DNA from 2 places in the Achromobacter sp. NCFB-sbj8-Ac1-l genome. Region 2 is predicted to be linked to the other one. Evidence: predicted binding sites of a transcription regulator. Region 2 holds the regulator's gene; the other holds the start of a gene.
What was found. Region 2 encodes HrcA, which represses chaperone genes, less so after heat shock. Its sites were predicted from a motif close to TTAGCACTCNNNNNNNNNGAGTGCTAA; they were not measured.

Region 1: rpoH (RNA polymerase sigma factor RpoH) is a predicted target of HrcA. The motif match lies at 3,531-3,557, and genes of this name have one in related genera.

The regions. Positions count from the first base shown of each region.
Region 1 covers NZ_CP199812.1:212,369-219,184, reverse strand. Annotated here, with positions in the region: gene ACUDP5_RS01060 (cation:proton antiporter) at 1-1,246, opposite strand, end outside; gene ACUDP5_RS01055 (phosphodiesterase) at 1,434-2,273, shown strand; gene rpoH (RNA polymerase sigma factor RpoH) at 2,600-3,484, opposite strand; gene ACUDP5_RS01045 (hypothetical protein) at 3,674-4,363, opposite strand; gene fghA (S-formylglutathione hydrolase) at 4,461-5,324, opposite strand; gene ACUDP5_RS01035 (hypothetical protein) at 5,557-6,327, shown strand; gene ACUDP5_RS01030 (glutamate synthase-related protein) at 6,696-6,816, shown strand, end outside.
Region 2 covers NZ_CP199812.1:1,098,623-1,105,438, reverse strand. Annotated here, with positions in the region: gene dnaK (molecular chaperone DnaK) at 1-1,454, opposite strand, end outside; gene ACUDP5_RS05195 (thioredoxin family protein) at 1,536-1,940, opposite strand; gene grpE (nucleotide exchange factor GrpE) at 1,955-2,512, opposite strand; gene ACUDP5_RS05185 (hypothetical protein) at 2,618-2,851, opposite strand; gene hemH (ferrochelatase) at 2,864-3,955, opposite strand; gene hrcA (heat-inducible transcriptional repressor HrcA) at 4,001-5,005, opposite strand; gene ACUDP5_RS05170 (NAD kinase) at 5,149-6,048, shown strand; gene recN (DNA repair protein RecN) at 6,062-6,816, shown strand, end outside.

The DNA of each region.
Region 1 (6,816 bases), 890 kb from region 2:
GCATGCGGATCAGCGGCCGCAGGCTGATGCCATTGACGAACAGCGTCAACAGCACGAAACCGGTGGTGGCCACGGCGATGAACTGGCGCGCCTCTTCGGGTACCCCCGTCTGCTCGGTCACGGCCAGCGCCAACGCCAGCGACACGGCGCCGCGCAGGCCGCCCCACAGCATCACCACCTTATAAGGATTGCTGACCTTGGTGCCCAGCCGGGTCAGCCCCAGCAGGGGCAAGAGGCCGAACACCACGATCGCACGCGCCACCAGGGTCACCACGAACACGACGCCAACCAGCACCAGTTCCTGCCAATCGGCCGCGGCCATCAGCTTGGGAATCAGCATGGCCGCGAACAGGAAGATGAGGGAATTGGCCCAGAAACCGAATTGCTCCCAGGCGCTGGACAGGTATTCGAAGGTGGTGGGCGACATACGCGTGCGCCCGGTCGAGCCGACCACCAGGCCGGCGATCACGGTGGCCACCACGCCCGACACGTTCAAGTAGTGCTCGGAAATGAAGAACGACAGATAGGCCAGCGTCAGCGTCAGCGTAATCTCGGCGGTGGGAAAGCCGCGCAGCCAGGCGAACAGGAAACAGGCCAGGCGCCCCATGGCAAAGCCGGCAATGCCGCCGCCGATGAAGTGCACGATGAAGTCGTTGAAGATGCCGCTGACGGTCAGTTCGCCGTGGCCACCCAGAACGGCCAGCAGCACCGAATACAACGCGATCGACGCCGCGTCGTTGAACAGGCTTTCGCCCTCGACCAGCGTCGTCAGGCGCTTGGGGGCCCCGACTTCGCGGAAGATGCCCACCACCGCCACCGGATCGGTGGTGGCCACGATGGCGCCCAGCAGCAGGCACACCACCAGGCCATAGGGTGAAATGGCGTCCAGCGTCACGCCCACCACCACCGTGCACACCACGACGGCCACGATGGCCATCATCAGGATCGGCCCGATGTCGTCCATCAGCCGGCGCACGTTCATGGACAGCGCGGTCTCGAACAGCAGTACCGGCAGGAAGACCATCAGGAAGGTCTCGGACGAGATCTCGAAGCGTTCCAGCGAATCCAGGAAATCGCCGATCCAGCTGGGCGCCCAGCCGTGCACGTGCACGATGATGCCCAGCAAGCAGCCGACGATAGCCAGCAGCACCGAATAGGGCAGCTTGAGGCGACCGGCCAGGGGCGGCATGAAGCACACCAGCGTCAACAGGCCGGCCAGGCCGAATACGAGAAAACCTACATCCATGGAAAACGCCGCGTCCCGATCATGAAGCTTGTGAGAAGTTCCACAAGAATAGCGGGTTTTCGTGCAAGTCCTGCCGCGGGCGCCTGCACCACCACGTTTCGTTACGCCATCCCTGCCACCGGGCATGCGCCGAGCCGCGACTTTTTCGGTAAGGTAAGGGCCGTGCAGAACTTTGCAGGAGCCGCACTTGGCACGCGTCCACACCCTGGCCCGGCGCAACGATCCCCCGGCCATGCTTGTCCAATTGACCGATTGCCATCTGTTCGGCGAGCCCGAAACCGTGATGCTGGGCGTCAATACCGACGCCAGCCTGCGCGCGGTGCTGCGCCAGATCGAGGCCGACGGCAAGCATCCCGACCTGCTGCTGGCCACCGGCGACCTGTCCCAGGACGGCGAGCCCGCGGCCTACCGCCGCCTGGCGGCCACCCTCGGCTCGGCCCCGGCGCTGGAAGGCGCGCAGATCCGCTGCCTGCCCGGCAACCACGACCTGCCGGCGGCGATGCGCCAGGAACTGCCCGAATGGTCGGCGCCCGTGACGGACGTGGGCGCCTGGCGGGTGGTGTCGCTGGACACCACCGTGCCGGGTTCGAACGCCGGCCATCTGCCCGACAGCCAGCTGGACTTGCTGGAAGCCGCCCTGGCCGAGGCGGCCGGACGGCACACGCTATTGGCCATGCATCACAACCCGATGCAGATCGACAGCCACTGGCACGACTCGATGATGATCGACAACCCGCAGGCGCTGTTCAAGTTGTTGACGCGCTGGCCGCAGGTGCGCGTGCTGCTGTGGGGCCACGTGCACCACGAATTCGATCGCCGCCGGCACAACCTGCGCATGCTGGCCACCCCATCCACCTGCTTTCAGTTCAGCATCCGCGACGGCAAGCATGTGGTGGACAACCTGGCGCCGGGCTATCGCTGGATCAAGCTCTATCAAGACGGCTCGATGGCCACCGGCGTGCGGCGCGTCCAGGATGCCCTGTGGCATACGGCGCAGGCCGAGCCGGGCAGCGCGCAGGCGGCTTAGCGACCTGGTGCGTTTGGCGCGCGCAATAAAAAACGGGGCACCATATGCGTGGTGCCCCGCAAGCATCCGTCTCATAGGGGAGGGGAAAGAGGAGAAGCCGAGACGGATGACAAGACTGCCAACCAAAGTTTGCGGTCTACGTGAAGTTAGGCGGTGCGCACCTCATTAAGTTTCTGGAATCGCGCGTTATTTCGCGATGAATTTGTATCAATTTATTGACATAGGGAAGGGCTCGCACGAGCGGCCTGCGCCCCGCCTCGCGGGGTTGCACCCGCAAATGAAAAGGGCTGCACACGGCAGCCCTTTTACGTGGTGCGACGCAAGCATCAGGCGGCGAGGTTGCCGCGCATTTTCTTCAGTGCAGCCGCTTCGATCTGGCGGATGCGTTCGGCGGATACGCCGAATTCCTGGGCCAGTTCGTGCAGCGTGGCGCCGCCGTCGTCTTGCAGCCAGCGGGCTTCGACGATGCGGCGCGAGCGCGCATCCAGCGCTTCGAGGGCACTGGACAGCCCCGTGCTTTGCAGCTGATCGCGTGCGGCGCGTTCCAGCACGCGGGTCGGTTCCTGGCGGCCTTCGTCGGACAGGTACGCGATGGGCGCGTAGCTGTCGTCATCGTCATCCTGGTTTTCCAGCGACATGTCGCGGCCGGACATGCGCACTTCCATTTCGCTGACGTCTTCGCGGCGCACGTTGAGTTCGCGCGCGATGTGGTCGACCTGTTCGGGGTCGAGCGTCTGGCCGTCGGGGCGCATGCTGCGCAGGTTGAAGAACAGCTTGCGCTGGGCCTTGGTGGTGGCCACCTTGACCAGACGCCAGTTGCGAATGATGTATTCGTGGATTTCGGCCTTGATCCAGTGCACGGCGAACGACACCAGGCGCACGCCGCGCTCGGGATCGAAGCGCTTCACGGCCTTCATCAGGCCGACATTGCCTTCCTGGATGAGGTCGGCGTGAGGCAAGCCGTAACCCAGGTACTGGCGAGCTACCGACACCACCAGGCGCAGGTGCGACAGCACCAGTTCGCGCGCGGCGCCCAGGTCTTCCTGGTCGCGCAGGCGACGGCCCAGTTCGGTCTCGCGCTCGGCGGACAGGACCGGCAGGCGGTTGACTGCGGAAATGTACGCGTCGATCGTGCCGAGTGCGCCCGGATTGGCAATGGCCAACGCCAGGGCGTTGCCGGAAGCGGCCAACGAGGTACTGGGTTGTTTCATAGCGGCGGTCTCCGGAAAGCGAAGGGGTAAAGACATGGATTCGATGTTAGCACTCTAGTAAAGGGAGTGCTAATTCGACTATTGCGGCGCGTCAAAGTTTCCTTCTCGCAACACGTCCCCAATTTAAATTCATAACCGCCCGCCTGCCTGGCCGCCCCAAGGGCGGGCAGCTCCCGCCCCGGGCTCCCCCTACCAGCCCAAGCGTTTGAGGCCCTCGGCGGTGGACTCGCCGTCCGGCCGGACGAACAGGGCGCCGCGGGGGTCCAGGAAGACCTGGTATTTCGCGCCGTCGAAAAGCGGCATGTAGGCCGCGCTGCCGAATTGGACATCGACGAAGGGGAACCAGTTCGGGAAACTTTGCTTGAGCTGGCCCAGGTCCGGCGCGGGCCAGTCGTCCAGCGCGTGCACCGAGCGCGTGGCCGAGGCTTCGCGCGCCGTGTCGCTGTAGCGGCCGGACAGGCGCTCGAGGCGGTACAGCGGCGGCACGCCGGCCATCAGGGCCGGCAGGCGCCAGCGCACGACGCGGGCGTCGATCTGCCACTGGTCGCCGTACAGCACGTATTGCCGGGCGCCCACGCCCGGCGCGGTGGCGCTGACCTGGAACTGGCCATCGGCCTGCTGGCGGGCCTCGATCCGGGCGACCGGCTGGTCGGTGGTCAGCCTGAAGAACTGCACCAGGGACAAGGCCAGCAAGCCGGACACGCCGCCCAGCAGCAACAGCATCAGGCCGAACAGGCGCCGCACCGGGCGGAACTGGAAGGTGCGACGGCCGCGCTCGTCGCGCGGGCCGCCCTTGCCCAGGAGCATGGCGATGCCCGGCAGAAACAGGACGATCGCGGCCAGCAGGATCCAGACGAAGGGAGCGATTCCGTTGATCAAATCAGGCGGTCCTTAACAAGAACGCCGGGACGGGCAGTCTGGTGCACACGGCGCCGACAGCCTGCCCCGGCAGGCTGCCCAGTATAGAAGCGAGACGTCAGGGGGCTGGCTTTCCAAGCCGCTCGACGTGAAACCGGATGTGATCTTCGATGAACGTCGAGATGAAGTAGTAGCCGTGGTCGTAGCCGTCCTGGCGACGCAGGGTCAGGGGCTGGCCCGCGGCGGCGCAGGCGGCTTCGAAAACCTCGGGATACAACTGTTCGGCCAGGAATTGGTCTGCCGTGCCCTGGTCGACCAGGATGCCGCCGGGGAAGGGCTGGCGCAGGCCGCGCATCAACAGGGAAGCGTCATAGGCCGCCCAGTCGTCCGGATTGTCACCCAGGTAGGCGCCGAACGCCTTTTTGCCCCAGGGGCACTGGCTGGGCGCGGCAATCGGCGCGAAGGCCGACACCGAGCGGTACTGGCCCGGGTTGCGCAACGCCAGCACCAGTGCGCCGTGCCCACCCATCGAGTGGCCGAACAGGCCGACCCGCGCGGCGTCGCCTGGCAGGGCACGGGTGATGATGCCGTGCAGTTCCCGCGTGACGTAGCTGTCCATGCGGTAGTGGCCGCGCCAGGGCGCGGTGGTGGCGTCCACATAGAAGCCGGCACCGGTGCCAAGGTCCCAGCTTTCGTCTTCGCCCGGCACGCTGGCGCCGCGCGGACTGGTGTCGGGCGCCACCAGCATCACGCCCAGTTCGGCGGCCAGGCGCTGGGCGCCCGCCTTGATCATGAAGGTCTCTTCGGTGCAGGTCAGGCCGGCCAGGTAGACCAGCGCCGGCACGGGGCCCTGCTCAGCCTGGGGCGGGACGAACACCGAAAAACGCATCGGCAGGCCGATCTCGGCCGAATCGTGGCGGTAATAGCGCTGCGTGCCGCCAAAACAGCGATGCTGGGAAATGAGTTCCAGGGCGGCGGGCATGAGCGATCTCCGGGGGCTGAGGCTGAAATGAACACGGTCGGGATTAGGGTATATCCACGGTACGACGATCCGTCGCCGAATGTTAACCTGCCCGAAACGGGGTCCTTCTTATAAAAAGTATCGATTCCGTGCCCATATTGTGATCACGGGGCTTGACCAGCGTCCACCGTGGCACTATTTATATAAGTACGAGAAGACAACCCGTTCTTCTGGAAGCGCAAGCCCTGACACTATGGCCCGTCTGCCCCGTCTGTACGCCCCTGGGCTGCCCCAACTGGTGCAGGCCAACTTCATTCAGCCGCTGGCGGCGCCGTCCCAGCCCGCCCCGGCCGATATCCTCAACCAACTTGCCGCGTGGCTGGGCGAATCCGCCCAGCGCCACCGGGTCTCGGTCCATGGCTGGCTGCTCGCCAACGACCGCATTCTGCTTTTGGCCACGCCCGCCGACGAAGAAGGCCTGCCGCGCCTGATGCAGACGCTGGGCCGCAACCTGGCCGCGCGCCTGCGGGGCGGCCGCGTCTTCGCGGGCCGCTACCGGTCTGCATTGCTCGAGCCGGGCGCCTGGGTGCTGCCCGCCCTGGTCTGGCTGGAAACCTACCCCGTGCGCAGCGGCGCCTCGCAAGATCCCGATTCCTGGCCCTGGTCGTCGGCCTCCAGCCATACCGGCAACACCTCGGCCGCACCGGCACAATGGCAGTCCGACCACGCCGACTACTGGGCGTGTGGCAATACGCCGTTCGACCGCCAGGCCAATTACCGCAAGCGCCTGCAAGACGGCCTGTCGCGCGAAGAAACGCAGCGCATCGACCAAGCCGTCTCCGGCCAATGGGCGTTGGGCGGCGCGAACTTCATCGCCAGCCTGGCGCACACCGCCAGCCGCCGCGTCGCGCCCGGGCAGCGTGGCCGCCCGCGCAAGAAGCCGGCCGCGCCCGCTGCCGACACCGAACAGGCGGCGACGCCTGCTCCCGTCTCGCCGCCAACCCCATCCGGTTCGACTTCCTGACACAGCGCCTTCGGGCGCTTTTTTTCATTGCCGACACGCGGTAAGCCGCCGCCGGCCGCTTGCGTTCGTGCCTGCCGACGCTGTTCTCCGCAGCGTCCCGGTGACGCGAAAACATCAAAATAAACGGGGACGAAACATCGGGAAAATAGGGATTTCACTACCCTTGGCCTGGCCGCCCGGAAGGCGTGCCCTCGCCAAGCCTTATTTGGCAAGGGCTTTGATACGTCACCATATTAATGCTCTATGACGGTGCATTCTTTTAATTAGGGTCATACCCCTTATATTCCTGTTGCACCCTACTGTTGACGGGGGTATTGTCCGTCTCCTGCACTGCAACATTACGACGCAGGCTCACTGCGGAGCGCGCCATGCCCCAAATTACCCCGAACGACTCCTGTCCCACCCCCAAGGCGACCCCGATCGATGCCACCCGCATCGGCATGCCGCCTGCCCAGGGCCTGTACCACCCCAAGAACGAGCACGACGCTT
Region 2 (6,816 bases):
AGGATGCCGTTGGCGTCGATGTCGAACGTGACTTCGATCTGCGGCATGCCACGCGGCGACGGCGGGATCCCTTCGAGGTTGAACTCGCCCAGGGCCTTGTTGCCCGCGGCGATTTCGCGCTCGCCCTGGAACACCTTGATCGTCACGGCCGGCTGGTTGTCGTCAGCGGTCGAGAAGGTCTGCGAGAACCGGGTCGGGATGGTCGTGTTCTTCTGGATCATCTTGGTCATCACACCGCCCAGGGTTTCAATGCCCAGGGACAGGGGAGTGACGTCCAGCAGCAGCACGTCCTTGCGGTCGCCCGACAGCACGGAACCCTGGATGGCGGCGCCAGCGGCAACGGCTTCGTCGGGGTTCACGTCCTTGCGCGGATCCTTGCCGAAGAATTCCTTCACCTTTTCCTGGACCTTGGGCATGCGGGTCATGCCGCCGACCAGGATCACGTCATCGATGTCGGAAACCTTCACGCCAGCGTCCTTGATGGCCACGCGGCAGGGCTCGATCGTGCGTTCGATCAGTTCTTCGACCAGCGCTTCCAGCTTGGCGCGCGTGATCTTCAGGTTCAAGTGCTTCGGACCCGAGGCGTCGGCCGTGATGTACGGCAGGTTGATCTCGGTCTGCTGGCTCGAGGACAGCTCGATCTTGGCCTTTTCGGCAGCTTCCTTCAGGCGCTGCAGGGCCAGCACGTCCTTGGACAGGTCAACGCCTTGTTCCTTCTTGAACTCGGCAATGATGTAGTCGATGATGCGCTGGTCGAAGTCTTCGCCGCCCAGGAAGGTGTCGCCGTTGGTCGACAGCACTTCGAACTGCTTTTCGCCATCCACGTCGGCGATTTCGATGATGGACACGTCGAACGTGCCGCCGCCCAGGTCATACACGGCGATCTTGCGGTCGCCCTTCTCGGTCTTGTCCAGGCCGAACGCCAACGCCGCCGCGGTGGGCTCGTTGATGATGCGCTTGACTTCCAGGCCGGCGATACGGCCGGCGTCCTTTGTGGCCTGGCGCTGGCTGTCGTTGAAGTAGGCCGGCACCGTGATGACGGCTTCGGTCACTTCCTCGCCCAGGTAGTCCTCGGCGGTCTTCTTCATCTTGCGCAGCACGTCAGCCGACACTTGGGGAGGCGCCATCTTCTTGCCGCGCACTTCCACCCAGGCGTCGCCGTTGTCGGCGCGGGCGATGGTATAGGGCATCAGGTTGATGTCCTTCTGCACCGCTTTTTCTTCGAACTTGCGGCCGATCAGGCGCTTCACCGCGTACAGGGTGTTGCGCGGGTTGGTGACCGCCTGGCGCTTGGCGGGCGCGCCCACCAGCGTTTCGCCGTCGTCCATGTAGGCGACGATCGAGGGGGTGGTACGGGCGCCTTCGGCGTTTTCGATGATCTTGACCTGACCGCCGTCCATGACAGCCACGCAGCTGTTGGTCGTGCCCAGGTCGATGCCAATAATTTTGCTCATGGTCGGGTTACCTTGAATATATCTATGAAAATAGAGAGAAATTTCCTGTCCCCACATAACTGGGGCTGCCTGCAGGGTTTTTCAAGACGCCTGGCCTGAATTTTCAGCCGGCGCTTCCTGCAGGCGGCGGATCGCCGCCGTGAACTGGGGCAATCCGGGCCAGCCGGTAATGCGTCCTAGCCGTTTTCCGGCCCGATACAGCACAAAAGTGGGGACGCCATGCAGCGAAAAGCGGCGGCCCAGCGGTTCGTCGGCGTAGACATCAGCCTCGAACCAGCTCAAACCCAGGCCCAGCAGGGTGTCCTGGTGCAACAGGGCCGCCTGCTTGAAGAGATTGCAGTTATAGCAATCCTGGCCCCACAGGAATACGCAGCGCAGGTCCGATCCCGGCGCCTGGACCACGGCCCCGTCGAATCCTGCGGTGTCGACATGACGCATGCCGAATACCGCGAAGACCTGGGCCGGATCGAAACGGGGATCGTTCATGGCTCGCTTTCCGCTCAGCCCTGGCCGGCGGATACCACGACCAGGGCCGGACGCAGCGTGCGGTCGGCGATGGCATAGCCCTTCTGCAGCACTTGCACCACCGTGTTGGCGGGCTGCTGCGCGGGAATCGACGAAATAGCCTGGTGCAGGTGCGGGTCGAACTTGTCGCCCTGGGCCGGCGCGATTTCCTTGAGCAGGTTGCGCTCGAAGGCGGCGGCCAACTGCTTGAGGGTGACTTCGACGCCTTCGCGCAGGGTGTCCACGGTCTGGTCAGCCTGGGCCAGGGCGGCCTCGAGGCTGTCCTTGACCGGCACCAGGCTCTCGGCGAACGACTCGATGCCGAACTTGCGTGCCTTGGACACTTCTTCCTGGGCGCGGCGGCGGACATTCTCGGCCTCGGCGTGGACGCGCAGAAGCTGGTCGTGCTGCTCATTGACGGTAGCCTGGGCCGCGTCCAGCTGGGCGCGCAACTCGTTCAGCTCGGCCTGCGCGGCGTCCTGGGCGGCGGGGGCCGCATCGGCGTTTTCGCCAAAACCGGGCGTCTGGTCTACAGGCTCGTGGGGTGCCGTCATGGGGAATCCTCCAAAAAGAATGGCTTTCGCAGACATGAATGGGGGCCAATACCCCTATTTCAAGCCCGGGAAAGCAAATATTCCCCCTGCCGCCCGCCGATCAGGTCATTTCTTGTGCGGCTGCGTCGGGGCCGTCGCATCGCTGGCGGGAAAGCTCTCTTTCAGGGCGCGATCGACGCGGGGATCATCATCGGGTTCAGGGCTGATCGACACCGGATCGCTGGCCGGAAAGGTCTCGGCCAGGGCTTCGTCCAGATCGTGTTCGACCTGGTCTTCTTCCACCGGGGTGCTGACGCGCCCCTTCTTCTCCAGCTTGCCCGTCTTGGGATCATGGTGCATACGCCCTCTCCTTCAAGTCCGTGGATGCGTAGGCCATCCTCGCAAGTGCCGTTCCACCAGGCTGGCCAACCCTGCGATCCAGGCGGGATCGTCGTTGAGCGCCGGGATGTAACGGAACTGCTTGCCACCGGCCTCGATGAAGGCGTCGCGGCATTCCAGGCTGATCTCTTCCAGGGTTTCCAGACAGTCTGCCACAAATCCCGGACACACCACATCCACCGCGGTCACCCCGGAGGCGGCCAGCGCCTTGAGCGTAGGTTCGGTATACGGCTCGAGCCAACGGGCGGTGCCGAAGCGGCTCTGGAAGGTCACCTCGATCTGCTCGCGCGGCAGCGACAGGCGCTGAGACAGCAGCCGGGCGGTCTCCATGCAATCGCGATAGTACGGATCGCCCAGCTCTATGGAGTAGCGCGGCAGGCCATGAAAGCTCATGACCAGCTTCTGCGGCTGACCGTGCTCAGCCCAATAGGACTCGATGCGGGCGGCCAGGGAATCCAGGTAGGCGGGTTCTTCGTGAAAGCGCTTGATGAAGCGCAATTCGGGCTGGTCGCGCAGGCGTGCGGCGTGGCGCGTGACGGCATCGACCACGGTGGCCGTGGTGCTGGCGGCGTACTGCGGGTATAGGGGCACGGTCAGGATGCGCTCGCAGCCCTTTGCCCGCAGGCGGGATATCGCGTCGGGAATCGACGGATTGCCGTAGCGCATGCCCAGCGCTACCTCCGCGTCGACGCCGGCTGCCGTCAGGGCCGCCTGCACGCCCTCGGCCTGGCGGCGGCTGTACACCATCAGCGGCGAGCCTTCCTTGAGCCAGACACCGGCGTAGCGCGGCTCGAGCTTCTTGGGACGCAGCGTCAGCACCAAGCCATGGAGGATCGGCTTCCAGAGATACCGAGGTATCTCGATGACGCGCGGATCGGACAGGAACTCGCCGAGGTACTTGCGGATGTCTTTCCTGGTGGGGGTATCCGGCGTGCCCAGGTTCACCAGCAGCACGCCTACCCTGCCCGGGGCCCGCGGCGGCGGATCCTCGTTGAAGGGATCGTCCTGCTCGGTTTCGGGCAGGTAGCGTTCAGGCCAGAGATACTTGAACAGGCGAAGAAACACAAAAACTCCCCTTCCTCCGCAAGGAGGATGTCGGTTCGGATGGAACTACTGGTTGTGGCTGAGGGCGTTGGACAGCAGCCGCGCCGTGATGTCCACGATGGGAATGACGCGTTCGTAGGCCATGCGGGTGGGTCCGATCACGCCGAGCGTGCCGACCACCTTGCCGTCCACGCCGTATGGCGCGGTGATGACCGAGACTTCTTCCATCGGCACCAGTTGGGAATCGCCGCCGATGTAGATCTGCACGCCCTGCGCCCGGCTGGACACATCAAGCAGCTGCAGCAGGTCGGTTTTCTTTTCGAACAGCGAGAACATCTTGCGCAGGCGATCCATGTCGGAGGCGATGTCGGTCACGTCCAGCAGCTTGCGTTCGCCGGAAATGACGACGGCGTCGCCGTCTTCCGCAGCCTCGGCGCTGGCCTCGACCGCGGCCTGCATCAGGCGCGAGATATCTTCGCGCAATTGCGCCAGTTCGGTGGACAGGGTGCGTCGCACCGCGTCGAACGACTTGCCCGCGAAGTGGATATTGAAGAAATTGCCGGCTTCGAGCAGTTCGGCTTCGGCGTAGTCGCGCTGCACGAACAGGATGCGGTTCTGGACGTCGCCATCAGGGGTGACGATGATCAGCAGCACGCGCTTGTCGGACAGGCGGATGAATTCGATCTGGCGGAAAACCTGGGCCCGCTTGGGCGTGAGCACCACGCCGGCGAACTGGCTCAGGTTAGAGAGCAGCGCCGCCGCGGCGTTGACCGCGCGGGTGGGCTCGGCGGCGGACAGCATGTCGCCCATGTTGTGCGGCTGCAGCTGGTAGGACTGCACCGCAAGCAGGGAATCGACGAACATGCGATAGCCTCGCGGCGTGGGCACCCGGCCGGCCGACGTATGCGGACTGTGGATCAGGCCCAGCTCTTCCAGATCCGCCATGACATTGCGGATGGTGGCGGGCGACAGATCGAAAACTTTCGAAAGCGTCCGCGAACCGACTGGTTGCCCATCGGCGATGTAGCGTTCGATCAACGCCTTCAGTAAAGCGCGTGCGCGGTCATCCATAGCGTGTATTTTAGGGAATCTTTTCCAATTAAGGCGATTTTTGTCCCGCCAACCGATATGCGGCCCCATATAATCGACGAACGGGCCACTTGTCGGACCGGTTTCGCCTTCGCTGTCAGGCTTTTCAGATTCGCCTTGCCACCATGCACTTTCCTACCGTCGCGCTGATCGGCAGATACCAGGACACCGGCCTGGACGCCCCGCTAAGAGCGCTTGCGCACGCACTGACGCAGGCCGGTCGGCAGGTGCTGGTCGACACCGACACCGCCCGCAACACGGGCCTGACTGAATATCCGGTCGCCACGCTCGAGCAAATCGGCCAGAGCGCCTCGCTGGCGGTCGTGATGGGCGGCGACGGCACCGTGCTGGGCGCCGCGCGCCACCTGGCGCCCTACGGCGTGCCGCTGGTCGGCATCAACCATGGCCGCCTGGGCTTCATTACCGACATCCCGTTGCAGGACGCGCACGGCGCGCTGGCGCGGGTGCTTGAAGGCAGCTACCAGATGGAAGCGCGCATGCTGCTGGAGGGCAGCGTCTGGCGCGGCAACCAGAAAATGTACTCTGCAACGGCCCTGAACGATGTGGTGCTGAATCGCGCCGGGCGCGGCGGCATGATCGAGGTCCGCGTCGAACTCGATGGCGCCTTCATGTACACGCAGCGTGCCGACGGCCTGATCATCGCCACGCCGACCGGCTCGACCGCCTACGCGCTGTCGGCGAACGGGCCCATCCTGCACCCCGGCATGAACGCCATGGTGCTGGTGCCCGTCGCGCCGCAGACGCTGTCCAACCGCCCCATCGTCATTCCCGACAGCGGCGTCCTGAACATGACGCTCACCGCCATGGGACGCGTCGAGGTCGGCGCCAGCGTGCATTTCGACATGCAGACCTGGTCCGACCTGCAGCCTGGCGACCGCATCGTCGTGCAGCGCGCGCCCTACACCATCAGTTTCGTGCATCCGGAAGGCTACAGCTTCTTTTCCACCCTGCGCCGCAAGCTGCACTGGAACCTGATGCCGCAAGCCACCGATAACGTAGAGTAAATAGCGCCCAGACATGCTGCGCACCCTGCACATCCGCGACTTTGTCATCGTCGAGCAGACCGAAATTCATTTCGGTCCCGGCTTTACCGTCTTCTCCGGCGAAACCGGCGCAGGCAAATCCATTCTTATCGACGCCCTGGCGCTGGCCTTGGGGGAACGCGGCGACGTCAGCGTACTGCGCGAAGGCGCCACGCGCGCCGACATCACCGCCGTGTTCGACACCCCGCGTGCCCTGCATGCCTGGCTGGCCGAACGCGAAATCGACGCCGACGAGGAACTCTCGCTACGCCGGGTGATCGACGCGCAAGGCCGCAGCCGCGCCTACATCAACGGCACCCCCGCCACCGTGGCGCAACTGCGCGAACTGGGCGACAGCCTGGTCGACATCCACGGCCAGCACGCCCATCAGAGCCTGATGCGACCCGACGCCCAGCGCGACCTGCTGGACGCCCACGGCGGTCACGGCGACCTGCGCCAGGCCGTCGCCCAGGCCTGGAAACAATGGCGGGCCCTGGCGCGTCAGCTCGAAGCCGCCGAAAAAGACGCCGCCAGCCTCGCCTCCGAGCGCGAACGACTGCAGTGGCAGGTCGACGAACTCGACCGCCTGGGACTGGCGCCCGACGAATGGGAATCGCTGCAATCCGAGCACACCAAGCTGGCGCATGCGCAATCGTTGCTGGACGGCGCCACCCGGATCCTCGAAGCGCTGGATGGCGAGGGCGATTCCGCGCATCACCGCCTGACGTCCGCCAATCATCTCATCCAGCA